One region of the Vibrio palustris genome, then DNA from elsewhere that is predicted to be linked to it. Evidence: predicted binding sites of a transcription regulator. Region 1 holds the regulator's gene; each other region holds the start of a gene.

Region 1 (10,395 bases):
TTTTGCGTTACAGGTTTAGGTACTGAAGTCTGCTTAGGTGGCGCTTTAGGCTCAGGATCTGAATTTAACACAGATAAACCATACCCAAAGGCACACACCGCTATCACAGCAATTAAACCACTGCGCCACGGCTTACGCTTTGGCGCCGTTTTTTTGGTCGGCTTACTTTGACTACGACCACGTCTTACATAATCTTTATTAGCCACAGGAATTCTAGAGTTAACAATTTATGTCACATGGTAATGCAGTTTTCTGGGATAGAACAGTATTGAAATACAAACTGTCCCAGAAAACATCATTAAACGACGAAATTAAACGACGAAAGCGCAATCGGCGTCACTGTACTGAACGCGGCGGTGCCGTGCTTTCTCGCACGACTAAAGAAGCGTCCAGTAAACGTGAACCTGCTTGAACATCGTGGCCACGTAATACATCTAGCATCATCAGCATGGCTTGGCGCCCAATTTCATAGCGCGGCTGAGAAATTGTCGTTAATGGTGGATCGCAATATTGTGCGAACTGAATATCGTCAAAGCCAACCACCGATAAATCTTGTGGTACGCGCAAGCCAAGGCGTTTCGCTTTTTGAATTGCGCCAATCGCCATGGTGTCGTTATGACAAAAAATAGCCGTGGGGGCTTGGGGCAGCGCCAATAATTGCGTCACAATGTGCGCGCCAGCTTCAAACGAAAAATCACCTGACATACAATAATCTTCATTCATGGTTAATCCTGCGCGGCGTAATGCCTGCTGGTAACCTTGATGACGGAACGAGCATAGCGCCGCACTTTTGGGCCCTGCAATTTCAGCAATGCGCTTATGTCCCATCTGAGTCAAATAGTTCACAGCCTCAAACGCAGACGTTAAGTTATCAATATGAACGGTTGGCAATTCAAGTTCGGGGGCAAACTCACACGCCATGACCATCGGCGGTAAATTTTTCTGCTCAGGTTTACTCACATCAAACGGCAGATCAGTACCAAGCAGTAACATGCCGTCCGCTTGTTTGGTAAAGACTAAATTGACGAATGAATGCTCTCGTTTCTTTTGCTGACCACTGTCGCCAAGTAACACAAGGTAACCATGCTCCATCGCGGCATCTTCAATACCACGAATAATTTCAGAGAAGTATGGATCGCAAATGTCAGGTACGATCGTCACGATCGTTTTTGATTCATTTCGGCGTAAGTTTCTCGCTAAAGAATTTGGAGAATAACCCGCTTCTAAAACCGCTTCTTCCACACGTTTACGCGTCGAAGAAGACACTTTTTCCGGGTTCATCAACGCACGAGAAACGGTGGCAGTTGATACGCCGGCAAGCTGGGCAACATCCTTCATTGTCGCCATACAAAAAACCCTCTTCTTAAAATCTGGATAGTGAATTCACTCTTTTTCATTGTTTATCATCCAATAAGACTTTCAGTAGAGGCCAGCCACAGAGTTCTTTTATTACACACTCTTAAACTATCCGTTAATAATTATGGATGAAATCATGGCGCGGATTCGCGCTTCACGATGAGTACTACTCAGTCTATGCATTTCACTTTGACTGCATAAGGCTCAACATAACAAATTATACATGACTAGAGTGATATTAATCACACTTTCTTACATTACATTTTATAAGCCTAGCAAAGATTTATAATTTTTCATGAAAGATCTTGTGGCTCAATATCTAAGGTCCATCTCACTTTCTTAGCTAAGGGTAATAAGTTAATCGCTGGCTTGGCGCTGCGCAGCAAAATTTGCATTAATGTACGAGACTCAGCCTGAATCAAAAGTTGCCAGCGAAACTTCCCCGCGCGTTTAGCTAAGGGAGCTGGCGTAGGCCCCAATACCATACACGTATCATTAAATTGAGGATGGCTTTCAAAGGTATGTCTCATCTGTCGCAGAAAGTCTTCCACTTGCTGAGAGTCGTTCGCTTCAGCTCGTACTAACGTTAGATAGCTGTATGGTGGCAAGGCCGCCATTTTACGTTCTTGCAGCGCCGTTTGGGCAAACTCGTTATAGCCTTTATTGAGCAATGCTTGTAATAAAGCATGTTCTGGATGATGAGTTTGCAAGAACACTTCTCCCGGCTTACTCGAACGTCCAGCCCTTCCTGAAACTTGAATAAAAAGCTGAGCAAAGCGCTCAGCGGCGCGAAAATCACTGCTATATAATGAACCATCAACATCTAATAGCCCCACCATAGTCACATCAGGAAAATGATGACCTTTAGCGAGCATTTGGGTACCGATAAGAATTTGGTATTCCCCATTGCGAATTGCTTGAAGAGCCGTTTCTAAGCTGCCTTTACGGCGCGTACTGTCTCTATCAATACGAATCGATTTGTACTCGGGGAATAACTCACTTAACTGGGTCTCTAACTGCTCGGTTCCCACCCCGACGGTCACTAAGTGAGTCGATCCGCACGAGCCGCACTGATGTAATACCGGATGTTGAGATCCACAATGGTGACAACGCATTTCTCGGCTATTTTGATGATAGGTATAGTATGCATCGCACCGTTTACAATCAGCAATCCAGCCGCATTCATGACACATTAAAGCCGGTGAAAAACCTCGCCGATTTAAAAACAATAATACTTGATTACCGGCCTGTAAGTGACGACGCATTTGGGCGATCAACGGCGCGGATAAACCACTTTCAAGGAACAGACCTTTCACATCGAGTACATGATTCGTTGTCGGTACTGATAGCCCCGCACGCTGCGTAAGGTGCAGGTGATGATATTTTCCTGTTAGGGCATTATGTAATGTTTCTAAGGCCGGCGTTGCGGTGCCTAATACAATAGGAATGTTTTCTTTCGCCGCGCGCATTACGGCGACATCACGAGCATGATAACGTAAGCTATCTTGCTGTTTATAAGAAGAGTCATGCTCCTCATCAACAATAATAATCCCGAGGTCTGCAAATGGGGCAAGCAAGGCTGAACGGGTACCTATAATAATACCCGCCGCTTTATCCCGGGCACTCAACCATGCATTAAGCCGCTCAGTATCGTTAAGCCCTGAGTGGATGACCTCAATCGGAACATTAAAACGGCGTTTAAATCGATTAATCGTTTGTGGTGTTAAACCAATTTCAGGCACTAAGACTAAAGCTTGCTTACCTTGCTCCAAAATAGGCTTAATCATATTCAAGTAAACTTCTGTTTTTCCTGAACCGGTCACCCCTTGTAGTAAATAGCAAGCAAAGGTCGGCTCACTATTGACCGCAGCAATGGCAATCGCTTGCTCTCCACTTAGCTTAGGCTTATCAACATCAGCTTCTATCTGTTTTGGCCAAGGCTTAACCGAAGGCTGGCGTTCATGCATTTCTACCCAGCCCTTTTTTTCTAACGCTTTCAACGTCGTGGATGCAATATCTTCATCTAACAACATAGAGTGAGAAACGGGCCCACTTTCTAAGCGATACATCGCACGGTTTTGCTGCACCGCGCGCGCAGAGAGCCCCACCATAAATTGGTTACGCCCTTCTTCGGTTAAAGACCATTCTCGATAAGGACTAAAGCTCGCCGCTTTTCCTTGCCGAATAGCGGTTGGCATCGCATTCGCCAACGTATCTCCCAATGGGTGATGATAAAACTGACTGCACCAAAACAACAGTTGATATAGCGACTCAGGCCACACTGGCTGGCTATCTAATACCGCATAAATAGGTTTAAGCTGATCTTTAGGAAAATCCGACTCACTCACTAGTGCCGTCACGATCCCCACTAAAGTTTGCCGACCAAAAGGTACAGAGACACGCCCACCTATAATCGGAAAAAGGTGGCTAGGAATGACATAGTCAAACTGCTTATCTAAAGGTACTGGTAACGCCACGCGGGCAATTGATGGGAGCATAAATACTATCGTTAGGGGAACTAAGAGCCAGTAAACAGTTTACTGGATGGCGGATATAAATTCGAATCAATATCAGGCGACTGGTTATATTCAGCTATCTATACAGACTATACCGTAGATACCCATTAGAATTCGACCAAAATAACAACAAACCAGTTGATCGTAAGACGGGGATTCTTTATCATAGCGCGCCTTAACGTTCTGGCCTTTAATATAAGAGCCTAAACGTTTTTTACCATTAACTTACGTGTGGTGTCCAACTTAGATTTGGATAGCGACACGGCCTAATATTGAGGTTATCCCATGAAGACTGGTATCCACCCAGAATACACAGACGTGAACGCAAGCTGTTCTTGTGGCAACACTTTCACGTTTAAATCAACACTAAGCAAAGATACTCTACACCTAGACGTGTGTGACAAATGTCACCCATTCTACACAGGTAAGCAACGTATCGTTGATACCGGTGGTCGTGTTGATCGCTTCAACAAGCGTTTCGGTAGCCTTACAAGCAAATAAGCATGTTTGCTTTGTAAATACTGAAGTAAAAGGGCGCTGTATAGCGTCCTTTTCGATCCTATCCTGTTCTGCAAACTGTATTCACCGTCCAAATCTCCCTGTTTTCGTACCATTGTAAACCTCATAAATAAAGCAAACCTTTGCCTTACTCTCCGCTGGTCTTATCAGTAATTAACGCCATTAAAACTTCGCCATATTGCCTGTCGTCAACTAGGCACTGATAACATCCTGTTTTAGAATAATGCGCTTTCTACACCCCCTAAAAAAAACAATAGAGATCATCCAATGTCCGATAACCAAGCAAACCTTAAAGAAGCTTTTCGCCAAGAAGCGCTCAAATATCACGCTTACCCGACTCCAGGTAAAATTGCAGTCGCCCTCACTAAACCTGCAGATTCGGCGCATGACTTAGCGCTTGCTTATAGCCCAGGCGTTGCTGAACCTGTCCGTGAAATCGCACAAAATCCTGACAACATTTATAAGTATACTGGTAAAGGCAATACCGTTGCTGTCATTTCAAACGGTACGGCAATACTCGGTTTGGGTAACTTGGGACCACAAGCATCAAAACCTGTTATGGAAGGTAAAGCGCTGCTGTTCAAACGTTTTGCTGGTTTAGACTCTATCGACATTGAAGTAAAACACCGCACTACAGAAGAGTTCATTAATACTGTTGCCAGCATCGCTGATACGTTTGGTGGCATTAATCTTGAAGATATTAAAGCACCGGATTGTTTTGAAATTGAACGTCAATTGATTGAACGTTGTGACGTTCCAGTTTTCCATGATGACCAGCACGGAACAGCCATTGTCACTGCGGCAGGCATGTTGAACGCGATTGAACTGCAAGGTAAACAACTCGAAGACTGCACGATTGTCTGCTTAGGTGCTGGCGCGGCCGCGATTGCCTGTATGGAATTATTAATTCAATGCGGCGCAATGCGCGAAAAAATCTACATGCTCGATCGCAAAGGCGTCATCCATACTCGCCGTGACGACATCAACGAATACAAGCAGCGTTTTGCCAATAACACAGACAAACGTACTCTCGATGATGTGATTGCCGGCGCTGACCTGTTTTTAGGCGTATCGGGGCCAGATCTACTAACGAGCGAGCAACTTGCGTTGATGGCAGATAAACCTGTGGTGTTCGCTTGCTCGAACCCAGATCCAGAAATCAACCCTGAAGTGGCGCATAACACGCGTAACGATCTCATTATGGGAACGGGTCGTAGTGACTACCCTAACCAAGTGAATAATGTGTTGTGCTTCCCATTCATCTTCCGCGGGGCGCTGGATGTACGCGCGAGCGAAATCAACATTGAAATGAAATTGGCAGCCGTTGATGCTATCCGTCAACTAGCCAAAGAAACCGTACCGAGTGATGTATTGAAAGCGGCTGGGATTGATAACTTATCATTCGGTCCAGCTTACATTATTCCAAAACCAATGGACGCACGCTTACTGCCACGCGTTGCTCGTGCTGTTGCTGAAGCGGCCGTGGAATCGGGCGTCGCTCGCATTGATTTACCTGAAGGCTACATGGCCGACTAATGTATCTATATGTGTAAAACATCCTGTCAATAAAACAAAAAGCCCAGCAATGCTGGGCTTTTTTGTCTAACCAATCTTCCTACACGGCTCACGCGGACTTAGTCGTCAAACGACTCAAATTCAATCCCCATACGCGTCATCATTTCTTTTGCTTCAACGGGGATATCATCCGGCCCATCCTTGCGCAAGTCTTCATCGGTCGGCAATGGTTGACCCGTGTAAGCATGTAAAAACGCTTCACACAATAGTTCACTGTTAGTGGCATGTCGTAAATTATTAATCTGGCGACGAGTACGCTCATCCGTCAGCACTTTTAGTACCTTAAGTGGAATGGATACGGTGATTTTTTTCACCTGTTCACTTTTTTTACCATGTTCCGCATAAGGGCTTATATAGTCGCCGCTCCAATCTGCCATTGCGCACCTTCGTTCAGTCGTTCAGAAAATAAATAATCAGTAATGTAATTTTAACGGTATTTACTGCTATAAGCAAAGACATATAGATGGCTAGATGTGTTGACGTCCACAAAAACACACAGTAAAGTAGGTTGATAAACCTGCGCCTTGACGATAAGTTTGGTGACAGCAGCCCTCAGCGTTCAGGAAAGGATACATTATGAACCAACATAAACCCGATACCATTGCCGTTCGAACAGGAATTGAATCTGATTCACAACATCACGCCGTTGTTCCCCCTATTTATTTATCCACGAACTACGGCTTTCCAGCATTTGGGGAAGTTCCTACTTACGACTATACACGCTCTGGGAATCCCAACCGTAGTCTGTTAGAAGAGGCGCTGTCTGAATTAGAAGCTGGCGCAGGGGCCACGATTACTAACTGTGGTACCGCCGCCATCAATTTATGGATCACTGCTTTTCTTGGCCCCAATGATCTTATTATTGCCCCACATGACTGCTATGGCGGAACCTATCGTTTACTGAATACTCGCGCGCAAAAAGGCGATTTCAAGGTTAAATTCATAGACCAAAGCAATGACTTACAAGTCCAAGAGGCACTGAGCCAACAGCCTAAATTACTGCTGATTGAAACGCCATCTAACCCATTGATTCGTGTGGTTGATATCAAGAAAGTATGCAATCAAGCAAAACAACACGGCACGTTAGTCGCCGTGGATAACACATTTTTGACACCCGTATATCAACAACCCCTTACACTAGGCGCTGACTTTGTTATTCACTCGACCACCAAATACATCAATGGACATTCTGATGTTATCGGCGGTGTGCTGATCAGCGGTACACAAGCACATGCCGAAAAAGTAGCGTGGTGGGGAAATTGTATTGGGGCAACAGGTACGCCGTTTGATAGCTATCTCACTTTACGTGGCTTACGTACCTTGAGTGTACGTATGCGCCAGCACGAAGAAAGTGCCACTCGTCTACTGCAATACTTAAATGAGCAAGAGCTGGTCGGCACGATTTATCACCCAAGCTTGCCTGACCACCCTGGGCATGAAATTGCACAACAGCAACAGCGTGGCTTCGGCAGCATGCTAAGCTTCGAGGTGAATGCCACTTTTGAACAACTCAAAGTTTTCGTCAGCTCACTGAAACTGTTCTCATTGGCTGAATCTCTTGGGGGAGTAGAAAGTCTGATTTGTCACCCAGCTACAATGACACATCGCGCGATGGGTGAAGCTGCCCTAGCAGAAGCCGGCATTTCTCAACTATTGTTACGTGTTTCTGTCGGTTTAGAAGCAGCAGAAGATCTCATTGCCGATTTAGAACAAGCATTTACTATCGCGAAGGAGAGTTGTTAAATGACAACATCGCGCCAATTACATAAATTTGGTGGCAGCAGCCTAGCAGACGCTGAGTGTTATCAGCGTGTTGCACAGATCCTGTGTGATTATTCACACTCTAATGATCTCATTGTCGTATCGGCGGCAGGCAAAACAACCAACCGCTTAATTACCTTTATTGAAGAGTTAAGCAAAGATGGCCGTTTGGCCCATGAAACTTTATTAGCACTGAGACAGTACCAAAGCGAACTGATTACGTCGTTGCTTGACGGTGAAGCGGCTGATCACCTGCTAAGTCAACTTAATGGCGAAATCAGTGAGCTAGGAGAGCTAACGGCACCAATCTCTAGTGAGACTCGTGCGAATATTCTCGGCCATGGTGAAATGTGGTCAGCGCGACTACTCGCCGCTGTCCTTATGGATAAGCAATTAGACTGTGTTATGCAGGACGCGCGTACTTTCTTACGTGCAGAAGCCGGAATCCAACCCGAGGTAGATCGCGCCGCCTCACAACCTCTGCTCAATAACATTCTGGCTCAACACCCAAGTAAGCGCTTAGTCATCACCGGCTTTATGGCTCAAGATAAAGCCGGACATACTGTGTTATTGGGTCGTAATGGTTCAGATTATTCAGCAACGATTATTGGCGCATTAGCCAATGCCAGCTGCGTCACCATTTGGAGCGATGTTGCTGGTGTTTTCAGTGCCGATCCACGTTTAGTTGGCGATGCGTGCTTATTGCCTCTTTTACGTTTAGATGAAGCCAATGAACTGGCACGTTTAGCTGCCCCAGTTTTACATAGTCGCACCTTGCAGCCTGTTGCCCAAAGTACGATGGATTTACATCTACGTTGTAGTTATCAGCCGGAAGCAGGATCGACACGTATTGAGCGGGTGCTTGCCTCTGGACGCGGCGCAAAGATTATCACCTCACTCGACGACGTTTTACTCATCGAGCTGACCTTCGGCCGTCACCACTCATTCCAACAAATTCAACGGGACACGTTGCAACGCTTAAAGCGTATGCAATTAGAGCCACTCGCGTATGAGGCCTTAGAAGACCAATCGCTGCTGCGCTTAGCGTACACAGCAGAAATTACCTCAGGCGCACTCGAGTGTTTGCAAGATGCCGCGGTAGAAGCAGAAATAAAACTCAAGGAAGGCTTCCAGCTTGTTGCTGCTGTCGGCGCAGGCGTGAGTAAAAATGCTAACCATAACTTCGGCTTCTACCAGCAACTCAAAAACCACCCAGTCGAGTTTATCTCTACGACTGAGTCTGGTTTAAGTTTGGTTGCAGTCTTACGCAACACCGACTTACCACCGTTAGTACACAATATTCATACTCAGCTTTTCCAAGCGCAAAAACGCATTGCTTTAGTGTTATGCGGTAAAGGCAATATTGGCGCTAGTTGGCTGCGTTTGTTCTATCAAGAAAAAGCGGAGCTCGAAAAACGGCGTGGTATGAATTTCGAGTTGGTTGCTGTTGTGGATAGCCAGCGCTATGTGTTTAATGAGGCCGGATTAAACGAACAAGACGTTTTTGAACATTACCAAGATAGTGCCATCAATCATGATGGACAAAACTGGTTAGCGTCTGTCGATAACTTACATCGCTATGATGATACGATTGTCTTAGATGTCACAGCAAGCCCTGAGGTAGCAACACAATATCTCGCGTTTGCTCAACATGGTATGCACCTTATTTCCGCTAACAAAGTCGCGGGATCCGCACCCAGTGATTATTACAATCAAGTCAAAGATGCTTTTGCTAAAATTGGGCGTCACTGGTTCTATAATGCGACTGTCGGCGCCGGGCTTCCGATTAACCATACCGTCAGAGACCTACGTGAAAGTGGCGATGACATCACCGCTCTCTCGGGAATTTTCTCCGGTACGCTATCGTGGTTATTCCAGCAATATGATGGCAGTGTTCCATTCAGTCATCTGATTGATCTGGCATGGCAACAGGGACTCACTGAACCCGACCCTCGCCATGATCTCGATGGCTCCGATGTGATGCGTAAACTGGTTATCTTAGCGCGAGAAGCCGGATTCCAGATTGAGCCTGAGACGATTAAAGTCGAGTCTCTAGTCTCGAAAACATTGGCTGACTTATCTTTAGATGCGTTTCTTGACCACAGTGATGAGCTCAATGAATTACTTGCGGAACGTCTTGAAAAAGCACAGCAAGAAGGCAAAGTGCTGCGTTATGTCGCGAGACTGGAAAAAAATGGCCAAGCCTCGGTTGGCGTAGAAGCCTTAGAAAAAGAGCATGCATTAGCGAACTTGTTACCATGCGATAATATTTTCGCCATTGAAAGTCGTTGGTATAAAGATAACCCGCTTGTCATTCGTGGACCTGGTGCAGGACGCGAAGTGACTGCAGGAGCGATTCAGTCGGATCTGAACTTATTATCTCACCTACTCTAAGTTGTGATGCAAATAAAAGACTGCCAGTAGATGATCGGTCAGAAACCAAAAACGCCAGCATTATGCTGGCGTTTTTTTAAATCGATACATTGAAATTATTCAACGTCATCCATTTTACCAAGCAAGTTGCGAATGCGCTCTTGCCAAGCATCGTGTTCTTGCTGAACTTGAATCGCTTTTTGCTCTGATGCAGCACGCTCTTCTTTCAGTTCGCTGTTTTCGTTTTCTACTTGTTGCTTAGACTCTTTAAGCTCTTCTACTTCCATTTGTAGCA
Region 2 (10,395 bases), 620 kb from region 1:
GCAACTTTAGAGAGAGACTCTAGTACAGTCAGTTTTGTTGATACTTTTGAACCACCAACAATCGCCACCATTGGACGAGCTGGGTTATCCATTGCTTTTGCTAGCGCTTCAAGTTCATTAGCAAGTAACGGACCTGCACACGCGATAGGAGCATGAACACCTACACCGTAAGTTGATGCTTGCGCACGGTGAGCCGTACCAAATGCATCCATAACAAATACGTCACATAGCGCAGCGTATTTTTTAGACAATTCTTCGTCGTTTTTCTTTTCACCTTTGTTAAAACGTACGTTCTCTAGAACCACAAGCTCACCCGCTTCTAGTTCTACGCCTTCAACGTAGTCTTTAGCTAGGCGAACATTGGCGTCTAGTGCATCATTTAAGTAGTTGACAACAGGTTGTAGAGAGAACTCTTCTGTATACTCGCCTTCTGTTGGGCGGCCTAGGTGAGATGTCACCATTACTTTTGCGCCCGCTTCCAAACAATGTTTGATGGTTGGAATCGATGCAAGAATACGAGCATCAGACGTCACTTTGCCTTCTTTTACAGGAACGTTTAGATCAGCACGAATAAAAACACGTTTACCTGCTAGATCCAGGTCAGTCATCTTGATTACAGACATGGTTTGTCCTCTCAAATTTTTATGAAGAAATAAAGTTTCACCCCGCCTAAAGCCGGGCAACGGTATTCTTTTGATTGTCATTGTTTCACTTGGGCATAGAGGATATTTTTTTCACACCAAAAAATAAATATATTTTCCTCTTAAATGTGGGCTATGACTCAGTTGCTTGCATTGCAAGTGCTGTATCGAGCATTCGATTCGCAAAGCCCCATTCATTATCACACCAGACTAACATTTTTATCAGCTGTCCGTTGCTTACCCGAGTCTGATTTCCATCGACAATCGCACTATGGAAATCATGATTAAAGTCGCACGAGACTAACGGCTCTTCGGTGTAATCGACGATACCTCGTAATGTACACTGAGAGGCCTGTATGATGGTTTGATTTACGTCATTAACACTCACTTTAGTGTTCACAGTCACACTTAAATCCATCGCGGTAACATTTACTGTGGGCACTCGCACTGAAATGGCTTCAAATTTATCCGCGAATTTCGGAAAAATTCGTCCAATTCCTTTATGCAATTTGGTATCGACTGGAATAATCGATTGTCCTGCCGCTCGCGTCCGACGTAAATCATCATGATAAGCATCAATCACAGGCTGATCATTCATTGCAGAATGTATCGTTGTTATCGTACCCGAATCAATCCCAAAATGGTCATCCAAAATCTTAATTACCGGAACTATACAGTTCGTCGTACAGGATCCATTTGATACTACTTTTTGCTGGTGCGTCAAGGTGTCCTCATTCACACCATAAATAATTGTATTATCCACATTTTGACTACCGGGATGTGAAAATAATACTTTCTTCGCCCCCGCTATTATATGCTGCTGGCCATCAGCTTGTGAGCCGTATACCCCTGTGCAATCCAACACTAAATCAATATTTAAGTCACGCCAAGGTAATAATGGGATGTCTGATAAATGTAACATGCGAATCGAATCCGCATGCGTATTATCATGATGAATATATAAATGCTCTTGATCATAAGACACTTTCTTAGAAAAACGCCCGTGACTCGTATCATATTGAAGTAAATGCGCCATCGCTTCTGGTTTCGCTAACTCATTGACTGCAACGATTTCTATACGTTGGTATTTATCACTTTCATACAGTGCTCTCACAACATTTCGGCCAATACGACCAAACCCATTGATGGCAATTCTTAACATATTTTCAATTCATGATAGTTCGAAGCTGTTAATGGATACTACTCCATTTGAAACCAGTTATCACCCGATAAAATTATGCCACTAGCCGCGAATATGACTGGTTTTTCAATAGACATTTAACTCGCTATAAATGATAATAATTCTTACTTATATAGTATTTTATTTATCAACTCTGTGATAGGTAATCGTCAGTTTCAGCTTTAGAACCTCCCGAATATTGGAGCATTAACATGCATGACTTAGCTGCCATTCGCGCGTTTAATGCGCTATGTCAATATAAAAGTCTTACTTCAGCAGCCAAGCACCTTGATCAACCAAAATCGACCTTAAGTAGACGCTTATCGCAATTAGAAGAAGATTTAGGGCAAGCTCTTTTGGCAAGAGATGGCAATCGCTTGACCTTAACTAAGGCAGGAGAAATTTATGCATCTTATGCCGAGAGAATCTTACTGCTTGCAGAACAAAGCGAAGAAGCCTTACAAGAATTAGACCAGCATATCAGTGGTACCTTGACGATAGCCGTTGATCAAAACTTAATGCGTGGCTGGATATCAGGAGTTATTGAAGCCTTTTTGCAAGCTCATCCCAACATTCATTTACGGGTTATTAGTCAATATACACAATACGATAATACACCATCACCCGATCTCATTATTTGCGTTGGGCAATTCGCTGTAGATAGCTACCACAGTACCACTATTGGTCATTGGCGCTATGCTCTTTATACTTCTCCTGATTACTTCATGAGTCATCAAGAGGTGACCCATCCTAGCCAATTAAGTGAGCATGATTGGATTGATTTTATGTCTCTTAATCAAGGGGGATTAACGCTCACACATGCTGATTATGGCACTTACCGGCTACCTTCCTTTGCTAGTCGCTTGCAAAGCGATCATCTTCCTATGCAAGCCGATACCATCAGTAAAGGCTGTGGCATCGGATTACTCCCCACACCATTTGCTCAAGGTTTAATGCGCTCTCATCCAGAGAAAATTACACCATGTTTAGTTGGCTGGCATACCGATCCTATCCCCATCAACTACCTTTATCCTTTAGGGCGTCAGCCACTGCGTTTACGGTTATTCATTGATATGATGCGCGCGCAACTTCCAGATCACTGGCGTCATGATTCGGTGGCGAATTAGTTCACGTTCTAACTCTATGATTGCAGCAATGCTCTTTCTCCTTCTTGATTGTGGTAAACCGCAATAAAAAGCGCTGTCTTAAGGTTAATACAGAAAAAGATCTTGTAATTTGACCATTGAAAACTAAAATAGACGTCTAGATGTAGAAACACCTACATATTAATCGATAGTGCAGAGTAGCCAATCCTGAATGCTACTCTAGTGAGTAAATATTGGAGTTATCATGGCTAAGCACCTGTTTACTTCTGAGTCGGTCTCAGAAGGTCATCCAGATAAAATCGCGGATCAAATTTCTGACGCAGTGTTGGACGCTATTTTGGCACAAGACCCGAAAGCTCGTGTTGCGTGTGAAACTTACGTAAAAACCGGCATGGTAATGGTCGGCGGTGAAGTCACGACTTCCGCCTGGGTTGATATCGAGCAGTTGACTCGTGATACCGTCCGTGAAATTGGCTACATCGACTCCGATATGGGCTTTGATGCCAACTCGTGTGCGATTTTAAACACTATCGGTAAGCAATCACCTGATATTAATCAAGGGGTTGATAAAGCGGACCCTAAAGATCAAGGCGCGGGTGACCAAGGTATCATGTTTGGTTATGCCACTAACGAAACCGAAGTGTTAATGCCAGCACCAATTACCTACTCTCACCGTTTAATGCAGCGTCAAAGTGAAGTACGTAAAAATGGCACGCTACCTTGGTTGCGTCCTGATGCAAAATCTCAGGTTACCTTCCAATACGATAACAACAAGATTGTTGGCATTGACGCAGTTGTATTATCAACACAACACGCAGACACCATCAGCACGGCTGATCTACGTGAAGGGGTGATGGAAGAAATCATCAAACCTGTGTTACCAACAGAATGGTTAACGAAAGACACTAAGTTCTTTATTAACCCAACCGGTCGTTTTGTTATCGGTGGCCCAATGGGTGACTGTGGTTTAACAGGCCGTAAAATCATCGTAGATACTTACGGCGGCGCAGCTCGTCACGGTGGTGGTGCATTCTCTGGTAAAGATCCATCAAAAGTGGACCGTAGTGCAGCTTATGCGGCTCGTTACGTGGCAAAGAACATTGTTGCGGCAGGTCTTGCTGATCGTTGTGAGATTCAATTGTCTTACGCTATTGGTGTCGCTGAACCAACGTCGATTATGGTTGAAACATTCGGTACGGAAAAAGTGGATATCGAAGTGATTATCCGCGCGGTACGTGAAAACTTCGATCTTCGTCCATACGGGCTACAAGAGATGTTGAATCTTCTGCAACCAATCTACAAGAAAACCGCAGCATACGGACACTTTGGTCGTGAAGAATTCCCTTGGGAAGCCACCGACAAAGCCGCGATGCTACGCGAATTTTCTGGTCTAAAGTAACCGATACTGGATACTGAAGACGAAAAGATTGAGGCTCTGAATTATTCAGAGCCTTTTTTATTTTCAATGGCTCAATTGATGGACGACACATGCTTACCACAGAGTTGATTCAGCGTGCTGAAGAGGCCATTTCTCACTGCCACCAGCAAGTAAATCAATATTTTTCCAAAAAGCTTCCCTTACCGAGCTTAAGCTTTCGGTTGCGCGGTAAAGCAGCGGGAAAAGCCTACATGCACTTGAATGAAATTCGCCTCAACCCAACCCTGTTTGTTGAAAACCAGCAGGCGTTTATCGACCAAGTCATTCCGCATGAAATGGCACACTTAGTCACGTATCAATTGTTTGGACGAGTCAAACCTCATGGTAAAGAGTGGCAAGCCGTGATGAGTCAAGTCTTTGGGTTAGCGCCAGACACCACTCATCAATTTTCTATCCAATCGGTACAAGGTAAAACCTTTGAGTATCGCTGCGCCTGTCAAACCCACTCATTAACGGTACGACGCCATAATAAAGTTCAACGTGGTCAAGCAGACTATCGTTGCCAACGTTGTCATGCCACACTCAGCTTTTCAGGTATTCAACTGACCTGATGAGCGCTATGATGAATATTTATCACCGATTATTTATCGAGTGATATACGTAAAAACCGTGGCTAAAGCCTGCTGCCCCTTGTTTTTTAGGGTCAACGCATCCATGTTAGTCGCTAGCTAAATAATCACTTATCGAGAACTCATTCATGCGAATTCCCCGTATTTATCATCCAGAAACCATTGACCAATTAGGGGAAGTTTCCCTAGGTGACGATGCGGCTGGACATATTGGACGTGTGTTGCGTATGCAGCCAGGCCAAGAGCTGGTGTTATTTGATGGCAGCGGAGCTGAATTTCCAGCAATCATTACCGAAACCACCAAAAAGCATGTGCGCGTAAAAGTGACAGAACGCATTGAATCTAGTTGTGAGTCTCCACTTGATTTGCACTTAGGCCAAGTTGTGTCACGCGGGGATAAGATGGAATTTACCATTCAAAAATCCGTCGAATTGGGTGTTAATGTGATTACCCCATTGATCTCTGAACGTTGTGGCGTGAAACTGGATGCCAAACGATTTGAGAAAAAGCTACAACAATGGCAAAAGATTGCGATTGGTGCCTGTGAGCAAAGTGGACGCAACTGCGTACCTGAAATACGCCCTATTATGTCACTAGAGCAGTGGTGCGCGGAAAACAGTGAAGCACTCAAGCTTAACTTACACCCGCGAGCCCAATACTCGATTAATACGTTACCGGCGCTAAAGACCAATAAAGTACGTTTGCTTATCGGCCCTGAAGGTGGTTTATCTGCACAAGAAATCGCGATGACTCACCAATACCAATTTGAAGAAACCTTGTTAGGCCCCCGAGTGTTACGCACAGAGACCGCCGCCCTAACAGCTATCACAGCCCTACAAGTCCGCTTTGGTGACTTGGGGTAACGGAGAAAAAGAATGATCAAACTCGGCATTGTAATGGATCCAATTTCATCCATTAATATCAAAAAAGACACCAGCTTTGCCATGATGCTTGAAGCGCAAAGCCGTGGTTATGAAATTCACTACATGGAAATGAATGATCTACACTTAGATCAAGGTATCGCATTCGCAGATACAAAAACCGTTACCGTAAAACAAGACCCGGCTAGCTGGTATGAATTCACCTCAGAGCAAACGATACGTCTGTCTGAACTTGATGCGGTATTAATGCGCAAAGATCCTCCGTTTGACACTGAGTACATCTACGCCACTTATATTCTTGAGCGCGCTGAAGAAGAAGGCACATTGATCGTCAATAAGCCACAGAGCCTACGTGACTGTAATGAAAAATTGTTTACCGCTTGGTTCCCTGAACTGACCCCGAACACCATAGTGACACGCAAAGCAGAAAAGATTCGTGAGTTCCGTGAAAGACATGGTGATATCATTTTAAAACCTCTTGATGGCATGGGCGGCTCTTCTATTTTCCGTGTGAAGGAAGGCGATCCCAACATTGCTGTCATCATCGAAACGCTGACCGAACAGGGCAATATGTTCTGTATGGCACAAAGCTTCGTACCAGATATCAGTAATGGTGATAAACGCATTTTAGTGGTCGATGGCGAGCCAATGCCCTACTGTTTAGCGCGTATTCCAGCCAAAGGGGAAACGCGTGGTAACTTAGCCGCCGGTGGCCGTGGCGAAGCGCGTCCTATCAGTGAAACCGATCGTCGTATTGCCGAAACGGTTGCGCCTATTTTGAAAGAAAAAGGACTGATTTTTGTTGGGCTCGATGTCATTGGCGATAAATTGACTGAAATTAACGTAACCAGTCCAACGTGTGTCCGTGAAATTGAAGGCGCCTTTGATATTTCCATCACAGGTAAATTGATGGATGCGATTGAACGCTATATCCAAGCCTAAGTACCTTAATTTAGGGGGAGGTTCCTCCCCCATTGCTAGAGGATACAATCATGAATTTAAGCAATCATTTTCTTATTGCTATGCCCAACATGCAGGATCCTAACTTTCAAAACAGTGTGATTTACCTCTGTGAACATAATGAAGAAGGTGCAATGGGGTTAATCATCAATACGCCCATCGACGTCACGATAGAGGGAATGTTAAAACAGGTGGATGTCGAGCCTGCTTACCCTCAATCGCAACCCGATAGTTTAGCAAAGCAAGTGATCAGTGGCGGGCCGGTAGCCGAAGATAGAGGCTTTATCTTACATCGACCAGGCGATCACTATACTTCAAGCGTCAATATGTCGTCTGACATTACCATCACCACATCGAAAGACATTTTAGCCGTCCTTGGTACCAGTGCAGAGCCCAAAGACTATCTCGTCGCGCTGGGCTATTCCAGTTGGTCTGCTGGACAATTGGAAAATGAGTTAGCAGAAAATGCCTGGTTAACCATTGAAGCGGATGCCGATTTAATCTTTAATACGCCGATTAGTGAAAAATGGCAGAAAGCCGTCGCGACTTTGGGCATTAGCCCAGCACACCTTTCAGGTGAGAGCGGGCACGCTTAAGTGTCTTTTCAATCGATATTGCATAGATAACAAGAGCACATTATGTCGCGTACAATTATGGGATTTGATTTCGGTACTAAAAGTATCGGTAGCGCCATTGGTCAAGAAATCACTGGCACGGCCTCTCCTCTCAAAGCCTTCAAAGCTACTGAAGGCATTCCCAACTGGGATGATATAGAAAAACAAATTAAAGAATGGCAACCCGATTTACTCGTCGTTGGTATGCCAACGGATTTATCCGGTCGTGATCTTGAAACGATTACGCCACGAGCAAAAAAATTCGCGAATCGTCTACACGGTCGTTTTGGCTTGCCAGTGGAATTGCATGATGAGCGTTTATCGACCACTGAAGCGAAAGCCTCTTTATTTGAACGTGGTGGGTATCGCGCACTCACCAAAGGTAATATTGATAGCCAATCAGCGGTCGTGATTTTAGAGAGTTGGTTTGAAGCTTTATGGTCTGAGTAAATTCGCTAAGATAGGCAATTATTTTACTCATACTTTCTAAATAAAAAGGTGCCCAAATAGGCACCTTTTTTATTCGTCTGTTTGAGTTTGATTATTCCATATCAATCTTAATATCACTCAATGAACTCGCGCTATAACTACTGCCTTGCTGACCTTTAAGAAGGAGACGTAAGTCGTTCGCGGAATCAGCATGATGCATTGCATCTTGCTCAGTTATTTTTCCATCTATCACTAATTGGTATAACGCTTGATCAAATGTTTGCATACCTGACTCGCGTGAGCGTTTCATCGTTTCTTTAAGCTCATGTAACTCTCCACGTCGGATCAAATCAGAAATACGTGGCGTATTAAGCAATATCTCAAAAACCCCATGCCTGCCACTACCATCTTTATCACGAACCAATTGCTGCCCTACTACACCACGTAAGTTCATTGAGAGATCAAATAAAAATTGTTCTTTTTGCTCTTTCGGTACCAAATGCAGAATACGCTCTAACGCCTGGTTGGCATTATTGGCGTGTAAAGTTGCCATACATAAGTGCCCAGTTTCGGCAAAGTTCATCGCGTATTCCATGGTCTCTTGCGAGCGTATCTCACCAATTAAGATCATATCTGGCGCTTGGCGTAACGAGTTTTTTAGTGCGATTTCATAGCTCTGCGTATCTAATCCAACTTCACGCTGAGTCACAATGCATTGATCATGTTCATGCACAAACTCAATTGGATCTTCTACCGTTAAAATATGTCCAGAAGAATGACGGTTACGATACCCAGTCATTGCCGCCATCGTTGTAGACTTACCAGAGCCAGTCGCCCCCACTACTAATACCAAGCCACGCTTATTCATCACTAACTCTTTGAAGCGCTCAGGGAGTTGTAACTCTGCAAAAGTCGGGATGCGGGTTTCAATATGGCGAACCACCGCCCCTGGCAACTCGCGCTGATAAAAAGCACTGACCCGAAATCGTCCAGCCTCACGAACTAACGCAAAATTAGCCTCGTGAGTGCGAACAAAGTCTTTACTCATGTCGCTATCCATCATGGCGGTTAAAAAGTTATTAACGTCTGCTAATGACAACTTATCCCCCATGCTTTGTAACTCGCCATCCACTCGATATAACACCGGAGCACCAACCGTAATGTAAAGATCCGAGGACTTGCGCGCGGTCATTTCTGATAAACATTGTTCAAGCAACATAATGCTTTCCTTTAGAAATGAGTCGAGGTGTCAGTGGGAATCATGTGAGCGACAGCCTCACTATCGACGATCCCTTTGGCTAATAATTGCCGCGCATTTTGCTCTAACGTTTGCATTCCGTGTGCTGAACCTGTCTGGATGACAGATTGCATTTGCGCGACTTTATCTTCACGAATCAAGTTACGAATGGCGGGGGTGGCCAACATAATTTCATGGCACGCGACCCGGCCACCTTCACTCTTTTTAAGCAAATTTTGCGCTATCACTGCCCGTAACGATTCGGACAACATCGAGCGTACCATGCCCTTATCAGCACCAGAGAAGACATCAATAATCCGGTCAATTGTTTTCGCTGCAGAGCTAGTATGCAATGTGCCAAATACCAAATGCCCGGTTTCTGCGGCCGTTAACGCTAAGCTAATTGTTTCTTGGTCACGTAGTTCACCGACTAAAATCACATCCGGATCTTCACGCAATGCCGAACGTAATGCCGCTTTGAAACTGTGTGTATCACGGTGTACTTCTCTTTGATTAATCAGGCATTTATTATTGGTATGGACAAATTCAATCGGATCTTCAATGGTAAGAATATGTTTATTTTTGGTTTGATTAATTTCATTGACCATCGCGGCTAATGTGGTGGACTTACCAGACCCCGTAGGCCCGGTTACCAGAACTAATCCTTTTTCATAGTGACTAATACGATTAAAGATTTCCGGCGCATCCAACTGTGATAGAGTAGGAATCTCAGTAGGGATAGTTCGAAAGACCGCCGAGCTACCACGTGCTTGATGGAACGCATTGACACGAAAGCGCCCAACACTGGGCAACTCAAAAGAGAAATCGACTTCGAGTTTTTCTTCGTATTCACGTTGCTGAGCGTCATTCATGATGTCAAAGATCAGACGATGAACTTCGGAATGAGAAAAGGCAGGGATACCTAGCTTTCGCACATCACCATCAATACGTACCATCGGAGGAACGCCTGCTGAAAGGTGCAAATCTGAGGCATTATGTTTTACACTAAAATCGAGTAATTCAGCGATATCCATTTATTTTCCTTAATTAAAGTCTGGCTATGAGTATTCAACACAACATTGAACATATCACTTCATTAATTGAAAGCGCTCAAACTAAGTTTGGACGCGCGACAGGCTCGGTGCAACTGCTCGCCGTCAGTAAAACCAAACCCATTGATGCGATTCTTGCGGCCTCACAAGCAGGCCAGCGCCAGTTTGGTGAAAACTACGTGCAAGAAGGGATCGAAAAGGTTGAATATTTTTCCCAACACTACCCCGATTTAGCTTTAGAATGGCACTTTATTGGTCCTTTGCAATCGAATAAGACACGCCCGATAG
Region 3 (10,395 bases), 620 kb from region 1:
CGCTACTCAATTGATAGTGACGTAGCGCCAAATACGCCGATTTCAGTTGAGCATATTGAAGATGCGCATCCACAACGTGAAGCTTATAGCTTGGGAGGTAACAAAGATTACACTCTGGGTGGTAAGCAGTATCATATAATAAAAAACCCACAAGGCTTTACCCAAACAGGTAAAGCTTCTTGGTATGGGTCTAAATTCCACGGACATCGTACTTCGAATGGCGAAGTTTACGATATGTATTCAATGACCGCGGCACATAAAACTCTGCCGCTGCCAAGTTATGTCAAAGTCACCAATACGGATAATGGCAAAGCGGCCATTGTTCGAGTCAATGATCGTGGCCCCTTTCATACTGGCCGTATCATTGATTTGAGTTACGCGGCAGCCTCAAAGCTGGGAGTACTAAAAACCGGTACAGCCAATGTCCGATTAAACGTTATAACACCGAGCGTAGCAAAGCATAAAAAAGCCGCAAAATATGCACATAAATATTACATTCAGCTGTCATCATCAAGAAATGAAAAAAATGCGCGAACTTTAGCGAAGAATATGAGTCAGAAGTTATCAGTGCGTAGTTTTATTGATAGCAAGACCGGAAGCTATCGCGTTTTTTTAGGTCCTTTTGTTGACTATACGCTGACGCAAGATACTCTTACGAGAGTAAAATCCTTGGGTCATAAGACCGCATTCGTTAAAAAGTACATCAACACGCCTTGATAGCTAACAACTTGCCCTCGAAAGTTACTCTTGGGGGCTGTTTTAAATATCATTTCTGATAAGATAACGGATAATTAAGAAAATAAGTCAAACTCATCATGAAAAAAGCCATTTTAAATACTGTTTTAGCGTCAACTATTACGCTATCAGCTAGTCTTTCAGGTACCGCCAACGCGTCTCCTGTTGTCGTTCCAGATGCTCCTCAAGTTGCCGCTAAAGGTTATGTTTTAATGGATTACCATTCCGGCAAAATTTTGGCGCAAAAAAACATGAACGGTAAGCGCCCACCCGCCAGCTTGACAAAAATGATGACAAGTTACGTTATCGGTCAAGAAATTAAACGTGGCAATATTAGCCGTGATGATGATGTGGTCATCAGCCGCAATGCGTGGGCGAAAAACTTCCCAGAATCATCAAAAATGTTTATTGAAGTCGGAACTACAGTCAAAGTAGGCCTACTCAACAAAGGGATTATCATTGATTCAGGTAACGATGCCTGTGTCGCGATGGCAGAGCACATTGCCGGCTCAACCGATGCATTTGTCGATCTTATGAATGCTTGGGCTAACACCCTGAACATGAAAGACACGCATTATACCAATGTTCACGGTCTGGATAATAAAGACCTTTATACCACCCCGCATGACTTAGCTATATTGGCTCAAGCGATCATTCGTGACGTTCCTGAAGAGTACAAAATCTACTCAGACAAGAAATTCACTTATAATGGCATCACACAATACAACCGCAATGGTTTATTGTGGGATAAAAGCATGAATGTAGATGGTATGAAAACTGGCCATACTAGCCATGCCGGTTATAACCTAGTGACTTCTGCTACAGAAGGCAAAATGCGCTTGATCAGTGTCGTGATGGGTACGCATAGCTCAAATGCTCGCCAAGCAGAAAGTAAAAAGTTACTCGGTTATGGTTTCCGTTTCTTTGAAACTGTTGAGCCAAATAAAAAAGGCGAAACGTTTGTTAAAGAGCGTGTTTGGATGGGCGACAAGGAAAAAGTGGCACTGGGTGTGAATAAAGACACCTATGTAACATTACCGCGTGGTACAGCGAAAGATTTAACCGCAAGTTTTGTCTTAGACAAAAAACTAAAAGCGCCTATTCAAAAAGGTGACGTTGTCGGTAAGCTTTACTACAAAGTGAATGGTAAAGATGTGGCTCAATACCCACTAATTGCGTTAGAAAATGTTAAAGAAGGCGGACTCTTCAGCCGTCTTTGGGATTACATTATTCTAATGTTCAATGGCTTATTTTAACCCCAAGCCATAGAGATACATGAAGCCGCCTTGTGCGGCTTTTTGTTTACTTGAGATTCACTATGAATGACTGTACTATTCTGGGCTGCTTAACTTTCTGTCACCTTGGAGTGCCTTATGCTGACCATTAACTCTGATGCCAAATTAAAAGATCTATTGGAATTTCCATGTTCATTTACCTACAAAGTCATGGGCTACGCTAAACCAGAACTGCCTGATTTGGTACTAGAAGTCATTCAACGCCACGCGCCTGGTAACTACAGTCCAAAAATCAAACCGAGTGCTAAAGGCAACTATAATGCCGTCTCTGTGACCATCAATGCCACGTCAATTGAACAAGTCGAAACGCTCTATAAAGAGCTTGGTGAGATCGAAATAGTCCGTATGGTATTGTAGATTTAAACTTTTTTTTAAGTTTACCCAGTTTTTTTTAAGCAGCGATTAAGCTGCTTTTTTATTAATAATCAAACAGTTAATAATAAAATGTTTCCTATTTGTTAAAAAACTTGCTCGCGAAGCATAGTTACTCACGCTAATGAGGTTTATAATAGCGGGCATTTCTACACCACTGGATAATGCAATGAGTAGTGAGCTGATTATTAGACAGTTAGGCCAACAGGATTACCAGCCTGTTTGGCAGGCAATGCAGGATTTCACTGACCATCGAGATAGTCAGACCCGAGATGAAATCTGGTTGGTCGAGCACTTCCCTGTATTTACCCAAGGCCAAGCGGGTAAACCGGAACATCTCATTAATACCGGTGATATCCCTGTCGTACAGAGTGATCGTGGCGGTCAAGTCACTTATCATGGTCCTGGACAGCTCGTCGTCTATTTTCTCATTAACCTACGCCGGAAATCGATTAACGTACGTCAGTTAGTCAGTAATATTGAAACTATTGTCATCAACACCCTAGCTCAGTATGGTGTCGAATCAGCCGCTAAACCTGATGCGCCAGGCGTTTACGTTGAGAGTAAGAAAATATGCTCGCTCGGACTACGTATCCGTCGAGGATGCTCTTTCCATGGTTTAGCGCTGAATATCAATATGGATTTATCCCCATTTTTAAGAATCAATCCGTGTGGTTATGCGGGGATGGAAATGATACAACTCAGTGATATCATTCCTTCAGCCTCATTGCATGACGCCGAATCTATCCTAATAACAGAGCTCGTAAACCTATTGGAATACGATAAAGTCGAATTTAGCACAGAAGCCTATAATCATGAGTAAAGCTATCCAAATGGAAAAAGGGGTTAAATACCGCGACGCGGATAAAATGGCCCTCATCCCAGTCAAAAATATGCCGAATGAAGAGACAGAAATCTTGCGTAAACCGGAGTGGATGAAAATCAAACTCCCAAGAGATACTCAACGCATTCGTGAAATTAAAGATGCAATGCGCAAAAACGACTTGCACTCTGTCTGTGAGGAAGCGTCATGCCCTAACCTTTCCGAGTGTTTTACTCACGGCACAGCGACCTTCATGATTTTAGGGGCAATTTGTACGCGTCGTTGCCCATTCTGCGATGTCGCTCATGGTCGCCCGATTACCCCCGATGCAGACGAACCGACAAAGTTAGCTACAACGATCAAAGATATGAAACTGAAGTACGTGGTGATCACCTCAGTCGATCGTGATGACTTACGTGATGGTGGCGCTAAGCACTTTGCCGATTGTAACCAAGCCATTCGTGAGCAGAATCCGCATATTCGTATTGAAACGTTAGTCCCTGATTTCCGTGGTCGTATGGATACGGCGTTAGAATTACTCAAAGACAATCCGCCTGATGTCTTTAACCACAATCTAGAAACCATCCCACGTCTGTATCGTAAAGCACGTCCAGGCGCAAACTATAAATGGTCGCTTGATCTATTACGCCGCTTTAAAGAACAGCATCCAGATATCCCAACGAAATCAGGCTTAATGATGGGGTTAGGTGAAACCAAAGAAGAAATGGTCGAAGTATTAAAAGACCTCCGTAGCCATGGCGTCACCATGCTCACCTTAGGTCAATACTTAGCACCCAGCCGTCACCATTTACCGGTTGCTCGCTATGTGCCGCCAGCTGAGTTCGAAGAATTAAAAGAAATCGCGTTGGAACTGGGCTTCACTCATGCTGCCTGCGGTCCTTTCGTGCGCTCCTCTTATCATGCTGATTTACAAGCTCAAGGTATGGAAGTGAAGTAAGAGAGACTGGTTATCTTGCAATAAAAAGCCGATGTGGAGTCCATATCGGCTTTTTTGATCAATTAACTGCTTGCTGTTATACATGAAGTTTCTTACCCTGTTATCTCATATTGACTACAATAATGGTAAGCAATTCAAAAAGGATGGTATCAATGTATAAGTTAGGACTCGTAACCTTAATGGCAGTTGGCACACTGCTTACTGGTTGTGCATCAAATGAGCAAAGAGATAATTACCAAGAAGCCTCTTTTGAACTGTGCAATACCGATGTCAAAATTTATTCCGTGAGTGATGATGGCCAAGTGCGGATTGTCTGTTCCGACCAATCTAAGTTTTCACTCGCCAATGAAAGTACTCTTGAAACCATGCGGGATATCAATGTTAACTACTGCAGCGGCGAAGGTTTAGGGCAATTTAATGAAACCCGTAAATACTATATGTTTAAATGTAAATCAGGGACATTAATCAGCATCGCTAAATAGTTTAACTGAACTTAACGTTATGAACCCCAATAAAAAAAAGCCTGCATATAATGCAGGCTTTATTTTTTAGTCGTCGCAATACTATGCGTAAACAGGTAGACGTTTACAAATATCTAACACTTTTTGTTTGGTTGCTTCAATAACAGCAGGATCGTTGATGTTATCTAGTACATCACAAATCCAGTTTGCCAGCGCTTTAGCATCTTCAACACTAAAACCACGGCGTGTAATTGATGGTGTACCAATACGAATACCAGATGTCACAAACGGACTGCGTGGGTCATTAGGGACTGAGTTTTTGTTCACAGTAATGTTTGCAGCGCCCAATGCGGCATCCGCTTCTTTACCTGTAATATTCTTGTCGATAAGGTCAACCAGGAATAAGTGGTTTTCTGTCCCGTTAGATACAATGTTGTAACCACGTTCTTGGAACTGGGCAACCATTGCTTTGGAGTTTTTCACAACATTAGCTTGATACGCTTTGAATTCAGGTTCCATTGCTTCTTTGAAAGCCACCGCTTTTGCTGCAATAACATGCATCAAAGGGCCACCTTGTCCACCAGGGAAAACAGCTGAATTCAGTTTTTTGTATAGCTCTTCACCCGCATTCGACAAAATAAGACCACCGCGAGGTCCGGCAAGCGTTTTATGTGTTGTCGTGGTAACAACATGAGCATAAGGCATTGGGCTTGGGTAAGCGCCAGCAGCAATCAAGCCCGCAACGTGAGCCATATCCACAAACAAGTAAGCATTCACTTTGTCGGCGATTTCACGCATACGTTTCCAATCGACAACCTGAGAATAAGCGGAGAAGCCACCGATGATCATTTTCGGTTGATGTTCTTGTGCCAATACTTCCATCGCGTCGTAATCAATTTGACCCGATTCATCGATACCGTATGGGATAACATTGTAATGCTTACCAGAAAAGTTGACTGGTGAGCCGTGAGTCAAGTGACCACCGTGAGCGAGGCTCATCCCCAAAACCGTATCGCCTGGATTCAATAATGCCATATAAACAGCACTGTTAGCTTGAGAGCCAGAGTGAGGCTGCACGTTTGCGTAGGCACAATCAAATAACTCACACGCACGGTCAATCGCTAAAGCTTCTGCTTTATCAACATACTCACAACCACCGTAATAGCGCTTACCAGGATATCCTTCAGCATACTTGTTCGTTAATTGAGAGCCTTGCGCTTCCATAACACGTGGACTTGTGTAGTTTTCTGAAGCGATAAGTTCAATATGTTCTTCTTGGCGAAGAGTTTCTTCCTGAATCGCAGCGTAAAGCTCCGGATCGTAATCAGCGATGTTCATATCACGCTTAAGCATCTGTATCTCCTGACTCAGATTAACTGAAAGTTGAGGTAAAACCCGAACAATGACGCCACGCAAACGTTTTCGTCACCGTAATGGCCGGTATTCTACATAAATTGATCTTTTTCATAAAGCACTAATTACCGAAATTATGAGGCAATTTTTTCACTGTTATAACCAGCTTCTACCATTATGATAAATAAGAGCTTAATACTCTAAAGAATCCTAAGTGATAAATTAGCGCTTTGCTCATAAGAGCACAACCATTAGAGCACTTTATATTGCGATGCCTGCGCTATATAGAGAAAAAATCATCAACACCACATTAAAATTGCACAGTCACAAGGGGTTATGCCAGAGATGAGCTATTTTTAACTCATTAACACGCACTCAGTACGATAAAGTAACGGGAAGTTATTCACTGATTCTGCTCATCTTTCTCGTCCCCTTCTTGATTGACTCGCTGAAAAGTTGATCAATAACACGCAACTTTGTCCAAAAAGACAGCGCTTGGTGCGAAAAACCAAAAAAAGGGTTTACAGCCTCAAACAGTTTGCTATGATTCGCCCCGCACTTGAGGGATGAGTTGGGAAAACATTCTTTAAGTATAAAAATCTCCTGGAGGAGTTCCCGAGTGGCCAAAGGGAGCAGACTGTAAATCTGCCGGCTCCGCCTTCGATGGTTCGAATCCGTCCTCCTCCACCATATTTTCTTCGTAAGAAGAGCACTTGATTGATTGCGTTGGGAAAACGTCAGTTAAGTATAAAAACCTCCTGGAGGAGTTCCCGAGTGGCCAAAGGGAGCAGACTGTAAATCTGCCGGCTCCGCCTTCGATGGTTCGAATCCGTCCTCCTCCACCATATTTCTTCGTAAGAAGATCACTTGATTGATTGCGTTGGGAAAACGTCAGTTAAGTATAAAAATCTCCTGGAGGAGTTCCCGAGTGGCCAAAGGGAGCAGACTGTAAATCTGCCGGCTCCGCCTTCGATGGTTCGAATCCGTCCTCCTCCACCATATTTCTTCGTAAGAAGAGCACTTGATTGATTGCGTTGGGAAAACGTCAGTTAAGTATAAAACCTCCTGGAGGAGTTCCCGAGTGGCCAAAGGGAGCAGACTGTAAATCTGCCGGCTCCGCCTTCGATGGTTCGAATCCGTCCTCCTCCACCATATATAAAAAAACCAGCTCAGTGAGCTGGTTTTTTTATACCTGTCAGACACTCAACACCTCTATTAACCCGCAATCACAATATAAAGACCGCCACGATATAAAAACGGCGTATTGTCATTCATTCTTAGAGACGTCTGGATCAAAAAAGGCCACTGACTGTGGCCTTTTTATCAATAACCCAATACCGATTTACCAGCGCTTCATAAAGACTAGTTATCTAAGTAATCAGGAACTTGAACAATGCTATCCAATACTGTGTTTGCTAGCGCTTCACCTTGTTCTGTAATGGGCTTTCCTGTACGGACAAGAATCTTAGTCCCGACGCCTGCCGCTTCTGCTGCCATCATGTCTTCCGCTTTATCGCCGATCATAACGGAGTTGGCCATATCGATACTTAAAAAATCCCGCGCGGAGAAAAACATCCCCGGTTTAGGTTTACGACATTCACAGTCTTGTTTGTATTCACCGAGACCAAACTCAGCATGATGTGGGCAGTAATAAATACCATCTAAAGCCACACCATGATCTTCAAAGTTCCAATCCATCCACTGCGTCAGCGATAAAAAGCGATCTTCACTGAATTTACCTCGAGCGATTCCCGATTGGTTAGTCACCAATACCAGTAAATACCCTTTATCCTGCAGTTTACGCGCTGCATCAAATACCCCATCGATAAACTCGAAATCATGCTCATCATGGACATAGCCGTGATCCACGTTGATCACACCGTCACGGTCTAAAAATACTGCTGGTTTTGCCAAAATGACTCTCTCAATTGAGCGATAAGAAGTCTTATAATTATTGCATAGCTTATTTCTTTCATCACTATCAAATGATCGATCAGCGCGGATAATTTTTCGTTTAGACGTCTAGACGTAAAAATACCTATTGACTTGAATACCTATAACTCATAGGATTCTTATCTAGCTATTAAGCAATACAGCATAATATTCTGTGAGACGATATCGCAGCTAACATAGGGTTTTTACTGCTCCCTGCACAGGTTTTTACATGATTGAAATAACGAATGTTAATAAGGTTTTCTACCAAGGCGAAACGGAAATTCCCGCTTTAGTAGACATTAATCTTCAAATATCACAAGGCACGATTTTTGGTGTCATAGGCTCTTCAGGTGCAGGGAAAAGTACTCTGATTCGCTGCGTTAACATGCTAGAGCGTCCGACTACGGGTTCGGTCGTTGTTGATGGAACAGATTTAACGCAATTGAATGCTCAGCAATTATCGAATGCTCGTCGTAATATCGGTATGATATTTCAGCACTTTAACTTGCTTTCATCACGCACGGTGTTTGGTAATGTGGCGCTACCATTAGAGCTTGCCAATAAAAGCGATGCGGACATCGAGGCAAAAGTTGCCGAGTTACTTGATTTAGTCGGTTTGGCAGATAAACGTAACACATACCCAGCCAATTTAAGTGGTGGGCAAAAGCAGCGTGTTGCTATTGCGAGAGCCCTTGCATCCGATCCAAAAGTATTGTTATGTGATGAAGCCACCAGCGCGCTTGACCCTGCGACAACTCAATCGATTTTAGCACTGCTAAAAGAAATTAACCGTCGCTTAAATATTACTATCTTATTGATTACGCATGAGATGGATGTTGTAAAAAGCATCTGCCATGAAGTCGCTATCATTGGTGGCGGTAAACTGGTTGAAAAAGGCACCGTTGGCGATATTTTTGCGTATCCAAAAACAGAGCTAGCACACCAATTTATACGCTCAACCTTAGATCTTTCACTGCCTGATGATATTGCCGAACGTTTACGTGTGGCACATAGCGAAGGCTCTCATCCATTGATTCGCTTAGAATTTACTGGTGCGAGTGTCGATGCTCCGGTGGTCTCGCAGGTATCTAGACAATTTAATATCGATGTCAGTATTTTGAACTCTGACCTTGATTATACAGGTGGCGTGAAATTCGGCATGATGCTCGCGGAAATGCAAGGCGATCAAGCCAATACGGAAGCTGCAATTCAATTTATTCGCGACAACAAAGTTAAAGTAGAAGTACTGGGGTACCTCAATGCATGATCTTATTTCATGGGTATCACAAAATAGTGATCTCATTCTAACTGCAACGTGGGAAACCATTTATATGGTATTAGCATCGGGAATCATTGGATTCGCCGTTGGTATTCCACTTGGGGTGGTGTTACATACCACCAAAAAAGGCGGCCTACTTGAGAATAATCAAGTCAATCTTGCACTAGGCGCGATTGTTAATATTGGACGTTCGGTGCCCTTTCTTGTACTGATGGTCGCCATCATCCCAGTCACTAAACTGCTGGTCGGTACCTTTATTGGCACCACTGCCACTATTGTCCCATTGACCATTGGTGCTATTCCGTTCGTCGCCCGTTTGATCGAAGGCGCCCTAATGGAAGTCCCATCTGGGTTGATTGAAGCGGCTCAATCGATGGGCGCTAGCCAACTGCAAATTATTTATAAAGTACTCCTACCAGAAGCAATGCCGAGTATTGTAAACACCATTACCGTCACCTTGGTGACATTGGTCAGTTACTCCGCAATGGCGGGGACCGTGGGTGGCGGCGGCCTAGGTGATGTTGCGATCCGCTATGGTTACTATCGATATGATATCGTTATTATGGCAGTAACAGTCATCATGCTGATCGTTTTAGTACAAGTTATACAATCATTAGGTGATGCAATCGTCCGTAGAGTCGATCACCGATAAACTAGAATAAAAATGGATATTTTTACAGGAGATACATATGAAATTTAATCTAAAAGCATTATTAGCGGTTGCGGTAACCGCATCCACTCTCGTTCTAGCTGGCTGTGGTGATGATTCATCGGATCAAAAAACCATTAAAGTGGGCGTGATTGCAGGTTCAGAAGCTCAAGTTGCAGAGGTGGCTAAAAAAGTAGCGAAAGAAAAATACGATCTTAACGTTAAACTTGTCACGTTTACCGACTACATTACGCCAAACGCCGCGTTGGCAGATGGCACTGTGGATGCGAACGCATTTCAACATAAACCATACCTAGATCAGCAAATCAAAAGCCGTGGTTACAAATTAGCGATTGCGGGGAATACATTACTTTACCCAATTGCTGGCTATTCAAAGAAAATCAAGTCACTAGACGAACTAAAAGAAGGTGACCGCATTGCAGTACCGAACGACCCAACGAACCTAGGGCGCTCACTTATCTTGCTAGAAAAACAAGGCTTGATAAAACTGCGTGACGGCGCCGGCTTGGAAGCA

Evidence for each region. Region 1 encodes MetJ, which represses methionine synthesis genes. Its sites were predicted from a motif close to TTAGACNTNTANANGTCTAA; they were not measured.
Region 2: metK (methionine adenosyltransferase) is a predicted target of MetJ. The motif match lies at 3,077-3,096, and genes of this name have one in related genera.
Region 3: metN (methionine ABC transporter ATP-binding protein MetN) is a predicted target of MetJ. The motif match lies at 8,012-8,031, and genes of this name have one in related genera.

The regions. Positions count from the first base shown of each region.
Region 1 is NZ_AP024887.1:2,419,262-2,429,656, forward strand. It holds gene OCU30_RS11330 (SPOR domain-containing protein) at 1-206, opposite strand, end outside; gene cytR (DNA-binding transcriptional regulator CytR) at 337-1,383, opposite strand; gene priA (primosomal protein N') at 1,650-3,854, opposite strand; gene rpmE (50S ribosomal protein L31) at 4,158-4,373, shown strand; gene OCU30_RS11350 (malic enzyme-like NAD(P)-binding protein) at 4,659-5,927, shown strand; gene metJ (met regulon transcriptional regulator MetJ) at 6,026-6,343, opposite strand; gene OCU30_RS11360 (O-succinylhomoserine (thiol)-lyase) at 6,543-7,709, shown strand; gene OCU30_RS11365 (bifunctional aspartate kinase/homoserine dehydrogenase II) at 7,710-10,121, shown strand; gene zapB (cell division protein ZapB) at 10,217-10,395, opposite strand, start outside.
Region 2 is NZ_AP024887.1:386,773-397,167, reverse strand. It holds gene OCU30_RS01930 (phosphoglycerate kinase) at 1-623, opposite strand, end outside; gene epd (erythrose-4-phosphate dehydrogenase) at 775-1,803, opposite strand; gene OCU30_RS01920 (LysR family transcriptional regulator) at 2,034-2,948, shown strand; gene metK (methionine adenosyltransferase) at 3,172-4,326, shown strand; gene OCU30_RS01910 (SprT family zinc-dependent metalloprotease) at 4,416-4,916, shown strand; gene rsmE (16S rRNA (uracil(1498)-N(3))-methyltransferase) at 5,063-5,797, shown strand; gene gshB (glutathione synthase) at 5,810-6,757, shown strand; gene OCU30_RS01895 (YqgE/AlgH family protein) at 6,808-7,371, shown strand; gene ruvX (Holliday junction resolvase RuvX) at 7,414-7,839, shown strand; gene OCU30_RS01885 (PilT/PilU family type 4a pilus ATPase) at 7,931-9,037, opposite strand; gene OCU30_RS01880 (type IV pilus twitching motility protein PilT) at 9,049-10,089, opposite strand; gene OCU30_RS01875 (YggS family pyridoxal phosphate-dependent enzyme) at 10,116-10,395, shown strand, end outside.
Region 3 is NZ_AP024887.1:1,802,176-1,812,570, forward strand. It holds gene OCU30_RS08465 (septal ring lytic transglycosylase RlpA family protein) at 1-717, shown strand, start outside; gene OCU30_RS08470 (serine hydrolase) at 816-1,991, shown strand; gene ybeD (DUF493 family protein YbeD) at 2,109-2,387, shown strand; gene lipB (lipoyl(octanoyl) transferase LipB) at 2,572-3,225, shown strand; gene lipA (lipoyl synthase) at 3,218-4,183, shown strand; gene OCU30_RS08490 (hypothetical protein) at 4,336-4,665, shown strand; gene glyA (serine hydroxymethyltransferase) at 4,747-5,997, opposite strand; tRNA gene OCU30_RS08500 (tRNA-Tyr) at 6,603-6,687, shown strand; tRNA gene OCU30_RS08505 (tRNA-Tyr) at 6,758-6,842, shown strand; tRNA gene OCU30_RS08510 (tRNA-Tyr) at 6,912-6,996, shown strand; tRNA gene OCU30_RS08515 (tRNA-Tyr) at 7,065-7,149, shown strand; gene gmhB (D-glycero-beta-D-manno-heptose 1,7-bisphosphate 7-phosphatase) at 7,360-7,911, opposite strand; gene metN (methionine ABC transporter ATP-binding protein MetN) at 8,162-9,199, shown strand; gene OCU30_RS08530 (methionine ABC transporter permease) at 9,192-9,863, shown strand; gene OCU30_RS08535 (MetQ/NlpA family lipoprotein) at 9,901-10,395, shown strand, end outside.